One region of the Bradyrhizobium sp. HKCCYLS1011 genome, then DNA from elsewhere that is predicted to be linked to it. Evidence: predicted binding sites of a transcription regulator. Region 1 holds the regulator's gene; each other region holds the start of a gene.
The links. Region 1 encodes HrcA, which represses chaperone genes, less so after heat shock. Its sites were predicted from a motif close to GTTAGCACTCNCNNNNNGNGAGTGCTAAC; they were not measured.

Region 1 (6,083 bases):
TGACGCCGTGGCCGTTGGCTTCGACCCGCATCAGCCAGGCTTCCGGCCGCTTGTCGGTCGCTGTCGCGTATCTGACGCCGTTGATGTCCAGGCGCCCGTGCGCGCCGGGTCCGATGCCGGCATATTCCTGGCCGCGCCAATAGACCAGATTGTGCCGGCATTCCGCGCCTGGCCGGGCGTGGTTGGAGATCTCATAGGCCGGCAGGCCATGCCGGCTGCAGATCTCCTGCGTCACGTCATAAAGTGCGCGCGCCAATCCCTCGTCGGGGGTTCTCAGCTTGCCGGCGGCATGCAGGCCGAAGAACGGCGTGCCCTCTTCGATCGTGAGCTGATAGAGCGACAGGTGTTCGGCTGCTTCACCGATCGCACGCTCCAGCTCCTCCGACCACATTTGCGGCGTCTGATCGGGACGCGCATAGATCAGGTCGAAAGAATAACGATCAAAGGCCGAGCGGGCGATCGCGACCGCCTTCATCGCCTCGTCAGCTGTGTGTAAACGGCCCAGCATTTTCAGCGATGGATCGTCGAGCGCCTGCACGCCGAGCGAGACGCGGTTCACTCCGGCCGCGCGATAGCCGGCAAAGCGCGTGGCTTCGACGCTGGTCGGGTTTGCCTCCAGCGTCACCTCGACATCGTCGGCAACGCGCCAATGCTTGCCGATGGCTTCGAGAATCGCGCCGACCGTCTGCGGCTGCATCAGCGATGGTGTGCCGCCGCCGAGGAAGATCGAGGTGACATCGCGCGGTCCGATGCGCGCGGCCGTGGTCTCGATCTCGCGCGCAAAGGCGCGCGCGAACCGCTCCTGGTCGATGGCGACGTGCCGGACATGGCTGTTGAAGTCGCAATAGGGACATTTCGACAGGCAGAATGGCCAATGCACATAGACGCCGAATGCGGATGCGTCAGCGCCGATCAAGGCAAATCTCCGAAAGTTTCACGAAGGCGCGGGCCCGGTGCGACAGGCCGAGCCCGAGCGGCGGCAAGCCGTGCTTCTCGACCGCCGTCATCTCGCCAAACGTCCTGTCATGGCCATCGGGCTGAAACATCGGATCGTAGCCGAAGCCGGCGGTGCCGCGCGGCGGCCAGACCAGGATGCCGTCGACGCGCGCCTCGACCTCTTCGATATGGCCGTCGGGCCAGGCTACGCAGAGCGCGGAGACGAAATGCGCGCGGCGCTGTTCCGGCGAGGTCGCGCCCCGTTCCTGCAGCAGCCGTTCGATCCGGGTCATCGCGGCGGTGAAGTCCTTGCCCGGTCCTGCCCATCGCGCGGAGTAGATGCCGGGTGCGCCGTCCAGCGCCTCGACCACGATGCCGGAATCATCGGCGAAGGCCGGCAGCTGCGCGGCGTTTGCGGCCGCGACCGCCTTGATCCGCGCATTGGTCTCGAAGGTCTCGCCGGTCTCGTCCGGTTCGCCGAGCCCGAGCTCGCCGGCCGAGACGGCCTCCACCCCATGCGGCGCCAACAGCTCGCGCATCTCGACGAGCTTGCCGGGATTGTGGGTGGCGATGACCAGACGGCCTTCGATTTGGCGGTGCATCTTGCTTATGCCACCGCGAGCTTCTGCAGGTCGACCAGCCGCGCCACGCCCTTGCGCGCCAGCGCCATCAGCGACAGGAATTCCGCTTCGGTGAATGGGGTCTTCTCGGCCGTGCCCTGCACCTCGATGATCCGACCGTCGCCGGTCATGACGAAATTCGCGTCGGTCTCGGCCTCGGAATCCTCGGCATAATCGAGGTCGAGCACCGGTGTGCCGTTATAGATGCCGCAGGAGATCGCAGCGACATTGGCGCGCAGCACCTCGGCTTTAAGCATATTGCGGGTTTTCATCCATTTCACGCAGTCGGCGAGCGCGACCCAGGCGCCGGTGATGGAGGCGGTTCGGGTCCCGCCATCGGCCTGCAACACGTCGCAATCGACCGTGATCTGGCGCTCGCCGAGCGCCTCGAGATCGATGGCGGTTCGCAAGGAGCGGCCGATCAGGCGCTGAATCTCGACCGTACGGCCGTTCTGCTTGCCGGCCGAGGCCTCGCGCCGGGTCCGCTCCAGGGTCGCCCGCGGCAGCATGCCATATTCAGCCGTGACCCAGCCGCGACCCTGCCCCTTCAGCCAAGGCGGCAGCCGATCCTCCAGCGTCGCGGTGACCAGCACGTGGGTGTCGCCGAACTTCACCAGGCAGGACCCTTCGGCATATTTGACCACGCCGCGTTCCAGGCTGACGGTGCGCAGTTCGTCCGGTGCACGGCGGCTCGGCCGCATGGAAATCCTCCGAAGCAGGGGAATGTCGGAATGCCCGGGCCTTGTAGGAGGGGCAAACGGGACCGGCAAGGCTTTAATCGCGCCGCCCAACCGCTTGCCACCGGGCTGCCGCATGGACAAATTATGGGCAGTTGAGAGGGAGTATTTGGTGGCCCAGCACGATCCGATCAACCTGATGACGCCGCCGGCCGGGCTTGCGCAGCTCAACGAGCGCTCGCGGGAGATTTTCCGGCAGATCGTCGAGAGTTACCTGGCGACCGGCGAGCCGGTCGGCTCGCGCAACATCTCCCGCCTGATAGCGGTTCCATTGTCGCCGGCCTCGGTCCGGAACGTCATGGCCGATCTCGAGCAGCTCGGCCTGATCTTTGCCCCCCATACCTCCGCCGGCCGGCTGCCGACCGAGCTCGGACTGCGCTTTTTCGTCGATGCGCTGATGCAGGTCGGCGACATGACCGAAGCCGAGCGGCAATCGATCCAGAGCCAGCTGGCATCCGTGGGCCGGGCTCAATCGGTGGAGGCGGCGCTGGACGAGGCGCTGACCCGGCTCTCCGGTCTGACGCGGGCCGCCGCCGTGGTGCTCACGGCCAAGTCCAATTCGCGGCTGAAACACATTGAATTCGTCCGCCTGGAGCCGGAACGGGCGCTGGTGGTGCTGGTCGGCGAAGACGGCCAGGTCGAGAACCGCGTGCTGGCCTTACCGCCTGGGGTTCCGTCCTCCGCGTTGACCGAAGCCTCGAATTTCCTCAATGCGCGGATCAGGGGGCGGACGCTGGCCGAGGCGCGGTTGGAGCTCGAGACCGCACTGGCGCAGGACCGTGCCGACCTTGATGAACTGACCCAAAAGGTGATCGCCGCCGGATTTGCGAGCTGGTCGGGCGGCGACCATGACGACAGGCAGCTGATCGTTCGGGGCCACGCCAATCTCCTGGAGGACCTGCACGCGCTCGACGATCTCGAGCGGGTGCGCCGGTTGTTCGATGATCTCGAAACCAAGCGCGGTGTGATCGACCTGCTCGGACGCGCCGAACATGCAGATGGGGTCCGTATCTTCATCGGCTCGGAAAACAAGCTGTTTTCGCTGTCGGGATCTTCGACCATCGCCGCGCCATATACTGATGCGACAGGTCGCATCGTCGGAGTGCTCGGCGTGATCGGTCCGACGCGTCTGAATTACGCGCGGGTGATCCCGACGGTCGACTACGCCGCGCGTCTGGTCAGCCGGCTGCTCGGTGGCTGATCGCGGGCAACAATGTACCAAACCTGCCGGCCTTTCGCCGGTGGGGATCATGCTGTGCTTGATTTTCGGTGCCCAAAGCACGATATCCCGGCCAGCACACCTCCCTTCCTGTTGATTTTGCGAGAAGTCTGTCCATGACCGATCCCGACCTGCAGAACAATGATCCGGCGAACCCGGGGCAGGCCAGCGAACCCGTCGTCTCCAAGCCCTATGTGATGCCCGACGATCCCGAGCCGGGATCGGCCGAGGCATTGGCCAAGGAGGCCGCCGAGGCGCGGGACAAGATGCTGCGCACGCTGGCGGAGATGGAAAATCTGCGCAAGCGCACCGCGCGCGAAGTGGCTGATGCTCGTATGTACGGCATCACCGGCTTTGCCCGCGACGTGCTCGATATCGCCGACAACCTGCAGCGCGCGCTCGATGCGGTGCCGGCGGAAGCCCGCGCCGCAGCCGATCCCGGCCTGAAGGCGCTGATCGAAGGTGTCGAGCTCACCGAGCGTTCGCTGCACAACACGCTGGAGAAGAACGGCGTGAAGCGGCTTGATCCGTCGGGCCAGAAGTTCGATCCGAACTTTCATCAGGCGATGTACGAGGTCCCCGATCCGTCGGTGCCGTCAGGCACGGTCGTTCAGGTGGTTCAGTCCGGCTATACGATCGGCGAGCGCGTGCTGCGGCCGGCGCTGGTCGGCGTGTCCAAAGGCGGACCGAAAGCTGCTCCCAGCGCGGCAAGCACGGACGAATCGAACAGCGCGTTCTAGTCTCGGCGCACACGGCGAAGATTTGAAAGGGTCACGGATATCGTCCGTGGCCCTTTTCTTATCGAGATCAGCTCGGCGGCGTTTCAGGCCGCGATATCGGCGGATTGGATGCGTTTGACGCCCGCCTCCGCCATATCGGCCCAGGCCTTGGCGAGCGAACCCTGGGTGTCGATCCCGCGGCACGCGTCTTCCACGACGTAGGTCGTAAAGCCCGCCTTCCGCGCATCGAGCGCGGTCCAGGCCACGCAGAAATCTGTCGCAAGGCCCGCCACGAAGACAGTGGTGATGCCGCGCGCCTTCAAATAGGCGGCCAAGCCAGTGGTGGTCTTTCCATCCGCCTCCGTGAATGCCGAATAGCTGTCGACGTCGTTGTGGTAGCCCTTGCGGATGACGAGCTCGGCCTGCGGGATCGCGAGGTCCTTCGATAGCGCGGCGCCGTCGGTGCCTTGCACGCAATGGTCCGGCCACAGCACCTGCTTGCCATAGGCGAGATCGATCACCTCGAACGGCTTCTTGCCGGAATGCGTCGATGCAAATGAAATGTGGGCCGGCGTATGCCAGTCCTGCGTCATCACCACGTTCGTGAACGCCTTGGCGATCCGGTTGATCACCGGGACCACCTGTTCGCCGTCCTTGACCGCGAGGCTGCCGCCGGGCAGGAAACAGTTCTGCACGTCGATCACCAGCAGCACTGACGCATCATCCGGCTTGATCGCGTCCGCCGCCCATACCTTGTCAGCGGCGAGCGTCGCAAGCGCGGAAATCCCAAGACCCCGAACAATCTGCCGTCGGTCCAACATGGCGCTCCCCTCTCGTTGGAAAGCGACAGCAAACCAGCTTCACACGGGAGCGTAAAGTTTGATTTGGCGTCAGCGCCGGCTGCAGCGCGCTCGATCCGGCTGGTTGGCCAGCGGCTTCGTTCCGTGAATTTTTACCGTGCCGACGTCGCCGGCCGCCGCATCCAAAATCACGCTTTAACCAACCCCCGCTAGGGTTGCGGATCTGACATTCGCTTCGGTACGCAGCGCCTGATCCAGGCGAATGTCAGATCCAAAGCCGCGTTAGCGACTTGATTCTGCTCGTATCCTTCGGCTCTGGGTTCATAAGCGGACCAGCGGCGAACCGATACGAAGGTCAGAGTCGGGACACCAGCGCGGGACGATCCCCTTGAAGGACCGATCCATGAGCTCGGAAATTGAAGCCGCATCCCGCCACGCGCTGGCTCAGGCTGGTCGCGAACGGCTGGTATGGACGCCGTGGTTCTTGATCGGCGCTGTGTTCGTCCTCGCGATCCTGATGCGACAGGTCGTTCCCTTGAATACCGACGTGAGCTGGCTCCTGGTGGTCGGCGAACGCATGCTGGACGGCCAGCAACTCTACCGCGATATCGTTGAGATCAATCCGCCGATGGCGGCCTTCGCCTATCTGCCCGGCGTCGCGCTGGGCCGCGCGCTCCATGTCGATCCGCGACATATCATTGATGCGCAGCTTCTGTTGCTCGCGGCGGCTTCGCTGTTCGCGACGTCACGCATCATTCTGCTGTCGCCGCTGTCGCGGGCCCAGGTCAACTGGGCGCTGTTTTCGATCTGGGCTGCGGCCGTCGTGACAATCCTGCCGATGCACGTCTTCGGCCAGCGCGAGCACATCGCGACGCTCACCTTCCTGCCGGCGCTCGCCGTGTATGCGTTGCGCAGCAATCGTGATCCGGTACCAGCCTGGGCCGTCATCATTGCCGGCGTCGGCGTCGGAATCACCCTCGCGTTCAAGCCGTTTTTCACGTTTCCGGCGGTCCTCTGCATCTTGGCGGGCGTCATTCGGTCGCACGATTGGC
Region 2 (6,083 bases), on a different contig from region 1:
GCGTCTTGGGCGGCGGCGGTGGCTCGTTCCTCGGCACCGCGGCGGCGGCAGCTGCCGGCATGGTCGGCGGTTCGCTGCTCTTGGGCAGCATCCGCAACATGATGGGCGGCGGCCAGCATCAGGCCTTCGGCGACACCACCATCATCGAGGAACGCCCGGAGACCACCTCGCCCTGGAGCGATCAATCGGGCAGTTCGCTGGCGCGCGATGCCGGCATCGATGATATCGGCCGCTCCGGCGACAGCGGCCGCTCCGGCCTGTTCGACCAGGCCTCTAATGACGACAGCGGCAACGACCGCGACGACATGGATATGGATTCCGACGACTACGGCAATGACGGCGGCGACGGCAGCGATTACGCGTAGTCCCGCCTGCCTGGCCGTCGAGATCAGAGCTGAGATAAGAAAAGGCCGCCCGCGCGGGCGGCCTTTTTGCGCTTCATGCCCGGTCGAGGCTCAGAGCACGATGACCCTGGTGCCGACGTTGACCCGGCCATAGAGGTCGATCACGTCCTCATTGCGCATCCGGATACAACCGGACGACACATTGGTGCCGATCGTCCAGGGCTCGTTGGAACCGTGAATGCGGTAGAGCGATGAACCGAGATACATCGCGCGCGCGCCAAGCGGGTTCTGCGGGCCGCCCTCCATGTGCCGCGGCAGGTCCGGCCGGCGCGCCAGCATCTCCGCAGGCGGGGTCCAATCCGGCCACTCGCGCTTGTTGGTGATGGTCTTCACGCCCGCCCAGGTGAAGCCCGGACGGCCGACCCCGATCCCATATCGCAACGCCTTGCCATCGCCCTGGACCAGATAGAGGAACTTGTTGGGCGTATCGATCACGATCGTGCCCGCATGCTCTTTGCCATCATAGTCAACGAGTTGTTTCTCGTATTTCGGGTCGAATGGCCGCTGCTGCGGGTCATAGGCCTCCTCCTGTTCGGGAAGCGCTGCGCCTGGCTCCATCGGGCGCTGCGGCTCATAGTACGACGGCTGCTGCTGATAGATCGGCCGCTCCGCGTCGTTGCGATAGCCGCGCCCTTGCGGGTCGCCGAACAGGAATTCGATGAAGCCGCCGCCCATGCGCGACCGCTCGACATAAGCAGAGCGAACTGGTGCGCTCTGCTGCGGCGGCCCGCCATAGATCACCGTCGGCTGCTGAAATCCTGCGGCATCGATGGCCGCTGCATAATCGATCGCTGCACAAGAAAGACATGCGCCGGCGAGCAGCGCTGAGAGGATGGACCTGAACATCGACGTACTCTGTACTGTTTCGTCTTGAAGACCGTTCATCGCGCGCGAGGAGAGAACGCGCCCTCGCCTACCGCCAATTAAGATCAAAACCCGATTGGTTTGGTAAACGGGAACCGGCTTCGGATTCACCATCGCGCCAGGTCGGGGCGGATTCGGCTGCTAGCGTTTATTTTCAATGAAGGTCCCGGCCGCATGGTTAACCAGTGGATATCGGCGCCGGCAAAAGCGCGCATCTATCAGTTCCGGCCGTGAACGCGATGTTAAATAGCCTCCGCTTAGAACAGACGGACGTTAAGGACAGGGATCATCTCATGTCGGTTCGCAAGCGTTTTCGTATCGAAGAAGGAATTATCGGCCATATGCCGGAGCCCCAATTCATGGGCGGCGAAATCGGGCCTCAGCACAAGGAAATCATGGACGAGCTCCGCGCAATCCGCGCGCAGATGGCAAATGCCACGCGCGCCGGCAACAACTCTTCAAACGCAGCAATCGAGGAATCCGCCGCCCGCGAGGTCGCCGAAGCACGCGCGCTGCTCGAGACCTATCGTGCGCAGATCGAACAGTGCGAGAAGCTCAAGGTCGAGCTCGACCTGATCCATGACGCGATCAACCGCACCAAAGGCGAGATCGCCGTGCTCCACGCCAAGAGCTTCGACGGGCAGGAAATGGCCAGGGTCAACGGCGAACTCGGCGCCGTGGTCGGCGGCACCGAACAGGCCACTCAGCAGATCCTTGAGGCGGCCGAGGCAATCGACCAGGCGGCCAGCGCGCTCGCCAAGGTCGACTCCGCGGACCAGCAGCGGATCCTGAGCGAGGACATCCAGGAGCGCGTGGTCTCGATCTTCGAGGCTTGCAACTTCCAGGATCTGACCGGCCAGCGCATCAACAAGGTGATGACCACGATGAAATTCATCGAGCACCACATCGTGGTGATGATGGAGATCTGGGGCGGGGTCGATGCGATCAAGGCCCATGCACCGCCGATCGTCGACACCCGTGAGGGCGATGCCAGGCTGTTGAACGGACCGAAGACGGACGGCGACGTCGGCCATGCCTCGCAGGACGATATCGACGCCATGTTCAACTGAGCGGGCGGCGGCACATCGCGAAATACGGAAACGCCGGCACATTGCCGGCGTTTTTTATTTCAGCGGATGCACGCTGCGATCAGGCCCGCGGCCCGCAGCGGACATAGACCATGTTGCCGTAGCGGGTTGCGGCGTCCTTGTCGACGAAGCGGGTCACCAGGACACGCCCGTCGAAGGAGAGCACTTCGCGATCCTGCTCGCCGCCTGGCGGTCCCGAAGGACCGATATAGTTCTTGCCGCCCGACGAGCCCTTCAGCCGGAGCTCCTGCGGCGTCGCCTGGTCAGCCAGATGCATCACCACACCGCCCGCGGTGCCGGCACCGATCGTATAAGGCTGCTTGCATTGGGCCACGGCCATCTTCTCGGTGCGGGGGCGGTCTGCCGGGTTCTGATACGAGGCCAGCCCCCATTTGCCGACGAGCTCGTCAGGGCGGATCGTCGCCGGCACCTCCGGCTCGACGCCTGGCTCGGTCGCGACCGGGCTCGAGGGCGACAGGCTGAAGCTGCTGCACGCCCCGAGAAAGACCGTGAGCACTGAGGCGATTCCCAGATTGGCAACCGCTCGCGCGCACCGTGAACTCTTCATGGCATCCCCTTAGAAACAAGATCGTGGCCGCCCCGTCCGGCAACCAAGCGCAAATCGGACGTCAGGGCAATGACGTCGCATGCCGACGTCGCGTTGCCAGCATGGTTTACCGAAGGCAGCATCTTATAACAGCCCCAAGAACGACTTAACCACTTTGCTTGACAGGATCAGCGGCAAGCCATATTTCCCGAGCGACCTTTAGCACTCGGAGGGCACGATTGCCAAAGGGGCGTGTCAGTCGGCGCTAACCTGGCGTCAGATGTGGCCGCATTCAGATTCTCTTCCGACAGCAACCCCGTTCGAAGCACCCGCAAAGGGAAACGTCATGGCTAAATCGAAATTTCGTCCGCTGCATGACCGCGTCGTGGTCAAACGTATCGGCGCCGAGGAGAAGACCAAGGGCGGCATCATCATTCCCGACACCGCCAAGGAAAAGCCGTCGCAGGGCGAAGTGGTCGCCGTTGGTCCTGGCGGCCGCGACGAGAGCGGCAAGCTGATCCCGATCGACCTCAAGGTCGGCGACCGCGTGCTGTTCGGCAAGTGGTCCGGCACCGAAGTCAAGCTGGACGGCGAGGAACTCCTGATCATGAAGGAGTCCGACATCATGGGCGTGCTGGCCTGATCCCCCTTTTCCCCGGTGCGACCCGGGGAACCGATTTTGCAAACCTCATCCGGGCGACTGACGGGCGGACTTCGCCCTCGCCGATGAGGTCACACCCCCAGGAGCATTTGAACATGGCAGCCAAGGACGTCAAATTCGCCGGCGACGCGCGCGAGCGCATGCTGCGCGGCGTCGACATTCTCGCCAACGCCGTCAAGGTCACGCTCGGTCCAAAGGGCCGCAACGTCGTGATCGAGAAGAGCTTCGGCGCCCCCCGCATCACCAAGGACGGCGTCACCGTCGCCAAGGAGATCGAGCTCGAAGACAAGTTCGAGAACATGGGCGCGCAGATGCTGCGCGAAGTTGCCTCCAAGACCAATGACACGGCGGGCGACGGCACCACCACCGCGACCGTGCTGGCCCAGGCCATTGTGCGCGAGGGCGGCAAGGCGGTCGCCGCCGGCATGAACCCGATGGACCTCAAGCGCGGCATCGACATCGCGGTGGCCGCCGTGGTCAAGGATCTCGAAAAGCGCGCCAAGCCGGTCGCCTCCTCGTCCGAGGTGGCTCAGGTCGGAACCATCTCCGCCAACGGCGATGCCGCGATCGGCAAGATGATCGCCCAGGCGATGCAGAAGGTCGGCAATGAGGGCGTGATCACGGTCGAGGAGAACAAGTCGCTCGAGACCGAGGTCGACATCGTCGAAGGCATGAAGTTCGACCGCGGCTATCTCTCGCCCTACTTCGTGACCAATGCCGAGAAGATGACCGCCGAGCTCGACGACGTCTACGTGCTCCTGCACGAGAAGAAGCTGTCGGGCCTGCAGGCCATGCTGCCGGTGCTCGAAGCCGTGGTGCAGTCGGGCCGTCCGCTCTTGATCATCGCCGAGGACGTCGAGGGCGAGGCGCTGGCCACCCTGGTCGTCAACCGCCTCCGTGGCGGCCTCAAGGTCGCAGCCGTCAAGGCGCCGGGCTTCGGTGACCGCCGCAAGGCCATGCTCGAGGACATCGCGATCCTGACCGGCGGTCAGCTGATCTCGGAAGATCTCGGCATGAAGCTCGAGAACGTCACGGTGAAGATGCTCGGCCGCGCCAAGAAGGTCGTGATCGACAAGGAGAACACCACGATCGTCAACGGCGCCGGCAAGAAGGCCGACATCGAGGCGCGCGTCGGCCAGATCAAGGCGCAGATCGAGGAGACCACCTCGGACTACGACCGTGAGAAGCTGCAGGAGCGTCTCGCCAAGCTCGCTGGCGGCGTCGCGGTGATCCGCGTCGGCGGCGCCACCGAGGTCGAGGTCAAGGAGAAGAAGGACCGCGTCGAGGACGCCCTCAACGCGACCCGCGCCGCGGTGCAGGAAGGCATCGTCCCCGGTGGCGGCGTGGCCCTGCTGCGCGCCAAGAAGGCGGTCGGCCGCATTCAGAACGCCAATCCGGACGTGCAGGCCGGCATCAACATCGTGCTGAAGGCGCTGGAGGCCCCGGTCCGCCAGATCTCCGAAAACGCCGGTGTCGAGGGCTCGCTGGTGGTCGGCAGGATCCTCGAAGAGAAGTCGGAGACTTTCGGCTTCGACGCCCAAAGCGAGGACTATGTCGATATGGTCGGCAAGGGCATCATCGACCCGGCCAAGGTGGTCCGCACAGCGCTGCAGGACGCATCGTCGGTGGCGGGTCTGCTGGTCACCACCGAAGCCATGGTCGCCGAGCTGCCGAAGGAGTCGGCCCCCGCCATGCCCGCCGGAGGCGGCATGGGTGGGATGGGCGGCATGGGCTTCTAAGCCCACCCTCGCTCAAAGACTGATGACGAAGGCCGCCTCCGGGCGGCCTTTTTCATGCGCAACCCTACCTCGCAAGCGTCTTGCCGACCGCCTGTCTCACGCGTTTCGCGTCGACGCCAGTCGGAACTTCGCTTAAGGAAGAGCGCCGCGGGTCACTCACGAAGTTTGGATTCAAGCTCCCTCGAACCTTTCTCTTCTGTCCGTCACGAGGATTTTGATAATGCGCGCGATTTTGCTTGCTGTGGCCGTTGTCGTGGCGGCTGTGCCGGAACTCGGTTGGGCCCAGACCAAGACTGGAACCAAGGCCGCTCCGAGCACGAGCGAGACCAGATACTTCACCGCGATCGACGGACTCATGGACGGCAACGCCGATGTGATCCTGAAGGAAACCCGGCAGGGCAAGACCGTCACCGCCGCGGTGATCGACGTCTGCTATCCCGTGGACAAGAGTTCCGATCGCAAGGATCGCTTCGTGGCCAATCTGACGGTGAACGGCCAGACGCTGACCGGCACCGCGCAGAGCAACGGCACCAAGGACCCAGTCTCCGTCAAGCTGACACAGAAGGCCAGCGGCGAGAGCTTCGAATTCCGCGGCCAGATCGCGATCGGCAAGACCGTGTCTGAGGTCGCATCGACGGACAACTCCGACATCAGCGAAAAGGAATTCCTGGAAAGCCAGTCGACCGATGACGGCATCGTCGCGCAGCCCAAGGATTTCACCGAGGTCTCGCCGGAAGCCGTTGCCGTGCGCGTCAAGCTCGATGCGGCGCTCGATTTCCT
Region 3 (6,083 bases), on a different contig from region 1:
CCCTTGAGCTGCTCGGAGGCACGGAGCAGGGCGACGCCGCCGCCCGGCAGGATGCCTTCCTCGACAGCAGCGCGGGTCGCGTGCATCGCGTCATCAACGCGATCCTTGCGCTCCTTGACCTCGACCTCGGTCGCGCCGCCGACGCGGATCACCGCGACGCCGCCGGCGAGCTTGGCCAGACGCTCCTGCAGCTTCTCACGGTCGTAGTCCGAGGTGGTCTCCTCGATCTGCGCCTTGATCTGGGCCACGCGCGCCTCGATGTCGGCCTTCTTGCCGGCGCCGTTGACGATCGTGGTGTTCTCCTTGTCGATCATGACCTTCTTGGCGCGGCCGAGCATCGACAGGTTGACGTTCTCGAGCTTGATGCCGAGGTCTTCCGAGATCGCCTGGCCGCCGGTCAGGATCGCGATGTCCTGCAGCATGGCCTTGCGGCGATCGCCGAAGCCCGGCGCCTTGACGGCCGCGACCTTCAGGCCGCCACGGAGGCGGTTGACGACGAGGGTGGCGAGCGCTTCGCCTTCGACGTCCTCAGCGACGATCACCAGCGGCTTGCCGGTCTGCACGACGGCTTCGAGCAGCGGCAGCAGCTCGTTCAGCGACGACAGCTTCTTCTCGTTGATGAGGATGTAGGCATCGTCCATCTCAACGCGCATCTTGTCGGCGTTGGTGACGAAGTAGGGCGAGATGTAGCCGCGGTCGAACTGCATGCCCTCGACGACGTCGAGCTCAGTCTCGAGAGACTTGGCTTCCTCGACGGTGATGACGCCCTCGTTGCCGACCTTCTTCATGGCGTCGGCGAGGAACTTGCCGATCTCGGCATCGCCATTGGCCGAGATGGTGCCAACCTGGGCGATCTCGTCGTTCGAGGTGACCTTCTTGGAGTTCTTCGACAGGTCCGCAACGACCGCCTCGACCGCGAGGTCGATGCCGCGCTTGAGGTCCATCGGGTTCATGCCGGCGGCAACCGCCTTGGCGCCTTCGCGCACGATCGCGGCGGCGAGCACGGTCGCGGTGGTGGTGCCGTCGCCGGCCGCATCAGCGGACTTGGAGGCGACTTCGCGCACCATCTGCGCGCCCATGTTCTCGAACTTGTCGTCGAGCTCGATCTCCTTGGCGACGGTGACGCCGTCCTTGGTGATGCGGGGAGCGCCGAACGACTTGTCGAGCACCACGTTGCGGCCCTTCGGGCCGAGGGTGACCTTCACGGCATTGGAGAGGATCTCGACGCCGCGCAGCATGCGGTCGCGGGCGTCGACGCCGAACTTCACGTCTTTGGCTGACATATTGGGTTTCCCTGAGTTGAAACGTCTATCTCACCCTTGGCGGGGCGCCCGCGGGGCGCTCCTCAGGGTGAGCGTGTGCGAGCGGATGATTAGGCGGCTTTCTTCTTGGCGCCGACGTCGGTCAGCACGCCCATGATGTCGCTTTCCTTCATGATCAACAGCTCCTGGCCGTCGATCTTGACCTCGGTGCCCGACCACTTGCCGAACAGCACGCGGTCACCAACCTGGACGTCGAGCGGGACCAGCTTGCCGCTCTCGTCGCGGGCGCCGGGGCCCACCGCGATCACTTCGCCCTGCGAGGGCTTTTCCTTGGCCGAGTCGGGGATGATGATGCCGCCGGCAGTCTTCTCTTCGGCGTCGATGCGCTTGACCACGACGCGGTCGTGAAGCGGACGGAAAGCCATACAGTCCTCCTAAGCTATTGAGGCGATTATCAGTTTCTGGAGATTGGCAGTCGATGCCAGCGAGTGCCAGCCTGCCGGGCAGGACATAGGCGAGAGTTTTGGGGCCGGCAAGGGCTTCTAGCAGAAAAATTAGCAGTCAATCACGCGGTCTGCCAGAAGGTCCGGGCATCGTTAACGAGGCCGGAACGGATCGTGAAACCCAGTATTAGCACCCCCGCTAAGTCGCTGCTAGTGCAGGAAATTTCAACAACCCGTTAAACATTTAGGCTTGTGATGGATTGAAGTCATGCGTCACATTTCTCTCATGTGAGCGCATCTTCACCGGGTGACTCCATCGCAGGTGCCACGCGGGGACAATGCGCTTCCTAAAACGGAGGTTGGCATGGTGTCGAAGGTTGCCGTTTCCGAGGATTTTCGGAAACAGGTCCTGGGTTACGGGCTGACGACGGCGCAGATCCTTTATCGGATGCCGGATCATCCCTCGCTGCTCCAGACCTACGTCTGGCAGAATTACGACCTGTTCCCGAAATTCCCCGCGCTGCAGGACTTCCTAGCGTTCTGGCAGAGTAAGCTCGAAGGGCCACTGTTCTCGGTGACCGTGGCGCATTCCAAGCTGATCAAGCCAGCGGAGCTGCGCGCGGTTGACGGCGTGTTCCGGCTGAACTGAGCCGATATCGCTCTGGCCGTCATCACCCGCCACCGGGTCTCGCCTTTGGCGAGCCCGATGACAGGCTCCGGCGGGTGATCCAGTCTTCCAGAGACGGTCGTGCGTGAACGAGAGGCCGCGACGTACTGGATGCCCCGCCTGGGCGGGGCATGACGGTGGAGATCGTTGATCGATCGACCCACAAACGGCTCAGTGTGCTACCCTCCGCTCAAGGACACGCAGGGAGAGCACGATGGCCAGCAAGAGCCGTGCGAAGAAGCCGGCATCACGGACAGCCGCCAAAGCGGCGACGCGCAAGACATCGCCGCGCAAGAGCGCCAAGGCGAAAGCCAAATCTGCGGCAGCCAAATCCATCGCGCGCCGGCCGCTCCCGCGCAAAGCTGCCGCCGCGCCTGCCGTGCGACGGAAGAAGCAGCGGATCGCCATCAGCCATCATCGCGATGAAGACTTCAAGGCCGATGGGCTGCGCGCCTACGCGCACTACCGCGACCTCGGCATTGCTGACGCGACGCATGGGCTGGCGCGCGCCCATGTGATCCGGCTGCTGCCGCCCTGCAACCCGCAGGAGGTTGCGAAGCTGCACACCCACGACGTCGAATTCCAGATGGTCTATGTGCTCAAGGGCTGGGTGAAGAGCTATCTCGAAGGCGTTGGCGAAACGCTGATGAAGCAAGGCAGCGCCTGGACCCAGCCGCCGCGTATCCGCCACATGATCCTCGACTATTCCGACGACGTCGAACTGCTCGAGGTGATCCTGCCGGCCGACTTCAAAACGGTCGAACTCTCGACGTAAATCGGTCTGAAACAGCTGGAAACATTCGCCCTGCGGTCGCGGCGGCCTGACCGCATGGTGTTTGTCACATCTTTGCCCGGCGTTGTTGGGCGGGATGGGCCCGCAAGGGATGCGATGCCCGCATCGCGTCCGCTGTGGGTTTGTGTCAGGCGTATGCGTTCCGTTGTCGTCAATAGCCGCCCAGTTTCGATCGGTATCCTTCCCAGGCGCGCCATTTCCGGCGGCGCGTCATCTCGACGATATCGCCAGCCCTGGACATCGGGACGATATCGACTGGCTGCGCGCCATCGCAGTCCTGTCCGTTGTCGCCTTCCATTTCGAGACGCCGGGAATCTTCGGCGGCTTCGTCGGCGTCGATATCTTCTTCGTCATCTCCGGCTATCTGATCATCGGCATCCTGCAATCCGAGATCGCGCAGGGCCGCTTCTCCTTCACGGGATTCTATGAGCGGCGGCTGCGCCGGCTGTTGCCGGCGCTCTATGTCATGGTGGTGCTGACCGCGCTGCCGTCATTGCACTTCCTGCTCAACTCCGAACGCGCCGAATTCTTCCGCTCCGCTGTTGCGGTCGTCACCTTCACCTCGAACATCTTCTTCTGGCAGCAGTCGGGTTATTTCGATCGCGCAGCGGTGGAGAAGCCGCTGCTGCACAGCTGGTCGCTGGCGGTCGAGGAACAGTTCTATCTGGTGCTGCCGGTCCTGATCTGGGGCGTGCTGCGGTTCGCCCACGGCCGCCGACTGGTGCTGCCGATCACGCTGGTGATGCTGGCCGTCGCTTCATTCGCGCTCGGTCTCATTTTGATGCGCGACGGCGCGTCCGCGAGCGCCTTCTTCCTGAGCCCGGCGCGGGCGTGGGAATTCCTGATCGGCGGACTGATGGCACTGCCGGGCGTGCCGCAGCCCCGGCCCGGACTCGCGCAGCGGAGCGCACGCGGATTGTCGCTGCTGCTAATGGCGATCCCGATCCTATCGTTGCGGCCAGGGCCCGGCTTTCCCGGCCTCAACGCGGTGGCGCCGTGCCTCGGCGCGGCCATGTTCATCTGGAGCGGGATTGGTGTTGCGAATGTTGCGCGTAGCGCGCTGTCGCCGCTGTCGCTCCCGCAGTTCTTCGGCCGTATCTCCTATTCGCTTTATCTCTGGCATTGGCCGCTGTTCGCCTTTGCGCGCTTCGCGAAGCCCGGCCTCGTGCTCGAGGCTCACGAAAAGGCCGCGCTGTTCGCGCTGACGGTCAGCGTGTCCTACCTGTCCTGGCGCTATGTGGAGCAGCCGTTCCGCAGCCGCAGCCTGGCCGCGACCCCGCGCACCGCTTTCAGCATGGCGGCGGTCGCAAGCCTGCTCCTGCTCCTCGGCAGCATTGCGGCAGTGATTTTCGGCGGCTCCAGCTCGGAGGCCGATCGCGCCGCGGCGCGGCTCGATGCTTACAACGATTACGACATGAAGCCGGTCTATCGCTACGGCACCTGCTTCACGACATCGGATGGACGGCTCGGTGACGCCTGCCTGACTGCGGCGCCCGGCAAAACCAACATCTTGCTATGGGGCGACAGCTTCGCCGCGCATTACTATCACGGCCTCACAGCGAGCCTCGATCTCCACGCCGTCAACATCATGCAGGCGACGCAGCCGGCCTGCATGCCGACGCTGAGCGCGGAGACGCAAGGCCTCGCCTCCTGCCGCGCGTTCGCCGCGCAGATGCGAGACTATTTCGGCGAGCAGAAGCCGGACCTTGTGGTGATGTCGGCGGACTGGCTGGAATATGCCCGGCCGCCGCGCTTTGGCGGCATGATCGCCGATTTGAAGCAGACGATCACGCATCTGAACGAGGCCGGCATTGCCGTTGTCTTGCTCGGTCCCTCATTGCAGTTTCGCGCACGCCTGCCGTCCATGCTGGCGCGCGCGGAGTTGCGCGGGATCGCCGCGACGTCGGAGGAATTCGTGCGCGCTGACATCTATGCGCTCGACCGGATGATGCGCAACGCGCTGCCGGTCGGCGAAGGCCTGTCCTATGTCTCGATTTTGGACGCGGTCTGCCCGGAGCGGCGATGTCCGCTCACCGAACACGGTGTGCCGCTGTCCTTCGATCATGCGCATCTGACTGCGCAAGGCTCGGTCTATATGATGGCGAAGGTCGCGCCGAGCCTGAAGATCCTGCCGCGGTAGCTCAAGTCAGCAGGCCGACGATCGCGCCCATCAGGCAGGTGGTGAGCGTGCCCGAGACGATCGACTTCAGGCCGAGGGCATTGATCTCCTCGCGCCGCGACGGCGCCATGGTGCCGAGCCCTGCGATCATGATGCCGAGGCTGCCGAAATTGGCGAAGCCGCACATCGCATAGAGCATGATCAATCTGGCGCGGGGATCGAGCGCGGCCGCGTCGAGCTTGGACAATTCGACATAGGCGATCAGCTCGTTCAGCACGGTTTTGGTTCCCATCAGGCTGCCGGCCGTGACGGCTTGCGACCAGGGTAGCCCGATCAGCCAGCACACCGGCGCCATGACGAGGCCCAACAGCCGCTGCAGCGAGATGTCGGCGCCGCCGATCGCCGGCAACAGCGACAGGATGGCGTTGGCGAGATGCACCAAAGCGACCAGCACGATCAGCATCGCGATGATGTTCATCAGGAGCTCGAGCCCCGCGCTCGTGCCTTTGACGATGGCATCCATCGTGCTCGCAGCGTCCATCTCGGGATCGGTGAGAGCGCCGCCGGTGAGCTCCTTGGACGTCTCCGGCACCATGATCAGGCTGACCAGGATCGCAGCGGGCGCGCCGAGCACGGAGGCAATGACGAAATGCGCGGCCGCATCGGGGATCAGCGGCGCAAGCAGTGTCGCGTAAAGCACCAGCACGGTGCCGGCGATGCCGGCCATGCCGCCGGTCATCACCAGAAACAATTCGCTCCGCGTCATCTGCGCGAGATAGGGCCGGACGAACAAGGGCGC

Region 2: a site for HrcA is predicted at 3,122-3,150, ahead of ACQR1W_RS14010 (co-chaperone GroES). Genes of this name have one in related genera too.
Region 3: a site for HrcA is predicted at 1,730-1,758, ahead of groES (co-chaperone GroES). Genes of this name have one in related genera too.

The regions. Positions count from the first base shown of each region.
Region 1 covers NZ_JBNPTT010000003.1:342,660-348,742, reverse strand. Annotated here, with positions in the region: gene hemW (radical SAM family heme chaperone HemW) at 1-916, opposite strand, end outside; gene rdgB (RdgB/HAM1 family non-canonical purine NTP pyrophosphatase) at 903-1,538, opposite strand; gene rph (ribonuclease PH) at 1,544-2,257, opposite strand; gene hrcA (heat-inducible transcriptional repressor HrcA) at 2,406-3,494, shown strand; gene grpE (nucleotide exchange factor GrpE) at 3,629-4,252, shown strand; gene pncA (bifunctional nicotinamidase/pyrazinamidase) at 4,336-5,052, opposite strand; gene ACQR1W_RS10515 (hypothetical protein) at 5,435-6,083, shown strand, end outside.
Region 2 covers NZ_JBNPTT010000004.1:223,717-229,799, reverse strand. Annotated here, with positions in the region: gene ACQR1W_RS14030 (DUF2076 domain-containing protein) at 1-365, shown strand, start outside; gene ACQR1W_RS14025 (L,D-transpeptidase) at 456-1,250, opposite strand; gene ACQR1W_RS14020 (protein phosphatase CheZ) at 1,562-2,338, shown strand; gene ACQR1W_RS14015 (hypothetical protein) at 2,418-2,924, opposite strand; gene ACQR1W_RS14010 (co-chaperone GroES) at 3,250-3,546, shown strand; gene groL (chaperonin GroEL) at 3,660-5,303, shown strand; gene ACQR1W_RS14000 (hypothetical protein) at 5,524-6,083, shown strand, end outside.
Region 3 covers NZ_JBNPTT010000012.1:19,788-25,870, forward strand. Annotated here, with positions in the region: gene groL (chaperonin GroEL) at 1-1,283, opposite strand, end outside; gene groES (co-chaperone GroES) at 1,373-1,687, opposite strand; gene ACQR1W_RS32785 (usg protein) at 2,070-2,354, shown strand; gene ACQR1W_RS32790 (cupin domain-containing protein) at 2,587-3,147, shown strand; gene ACQR1W_RS32795 (acyltransferase family protein) at 3,311-5,305, shown strand; gene ACQR1W_RS32800 (NupC/NupG family nucleoside CNT transporter) at 5,307-6,083, opposite strand, start outside.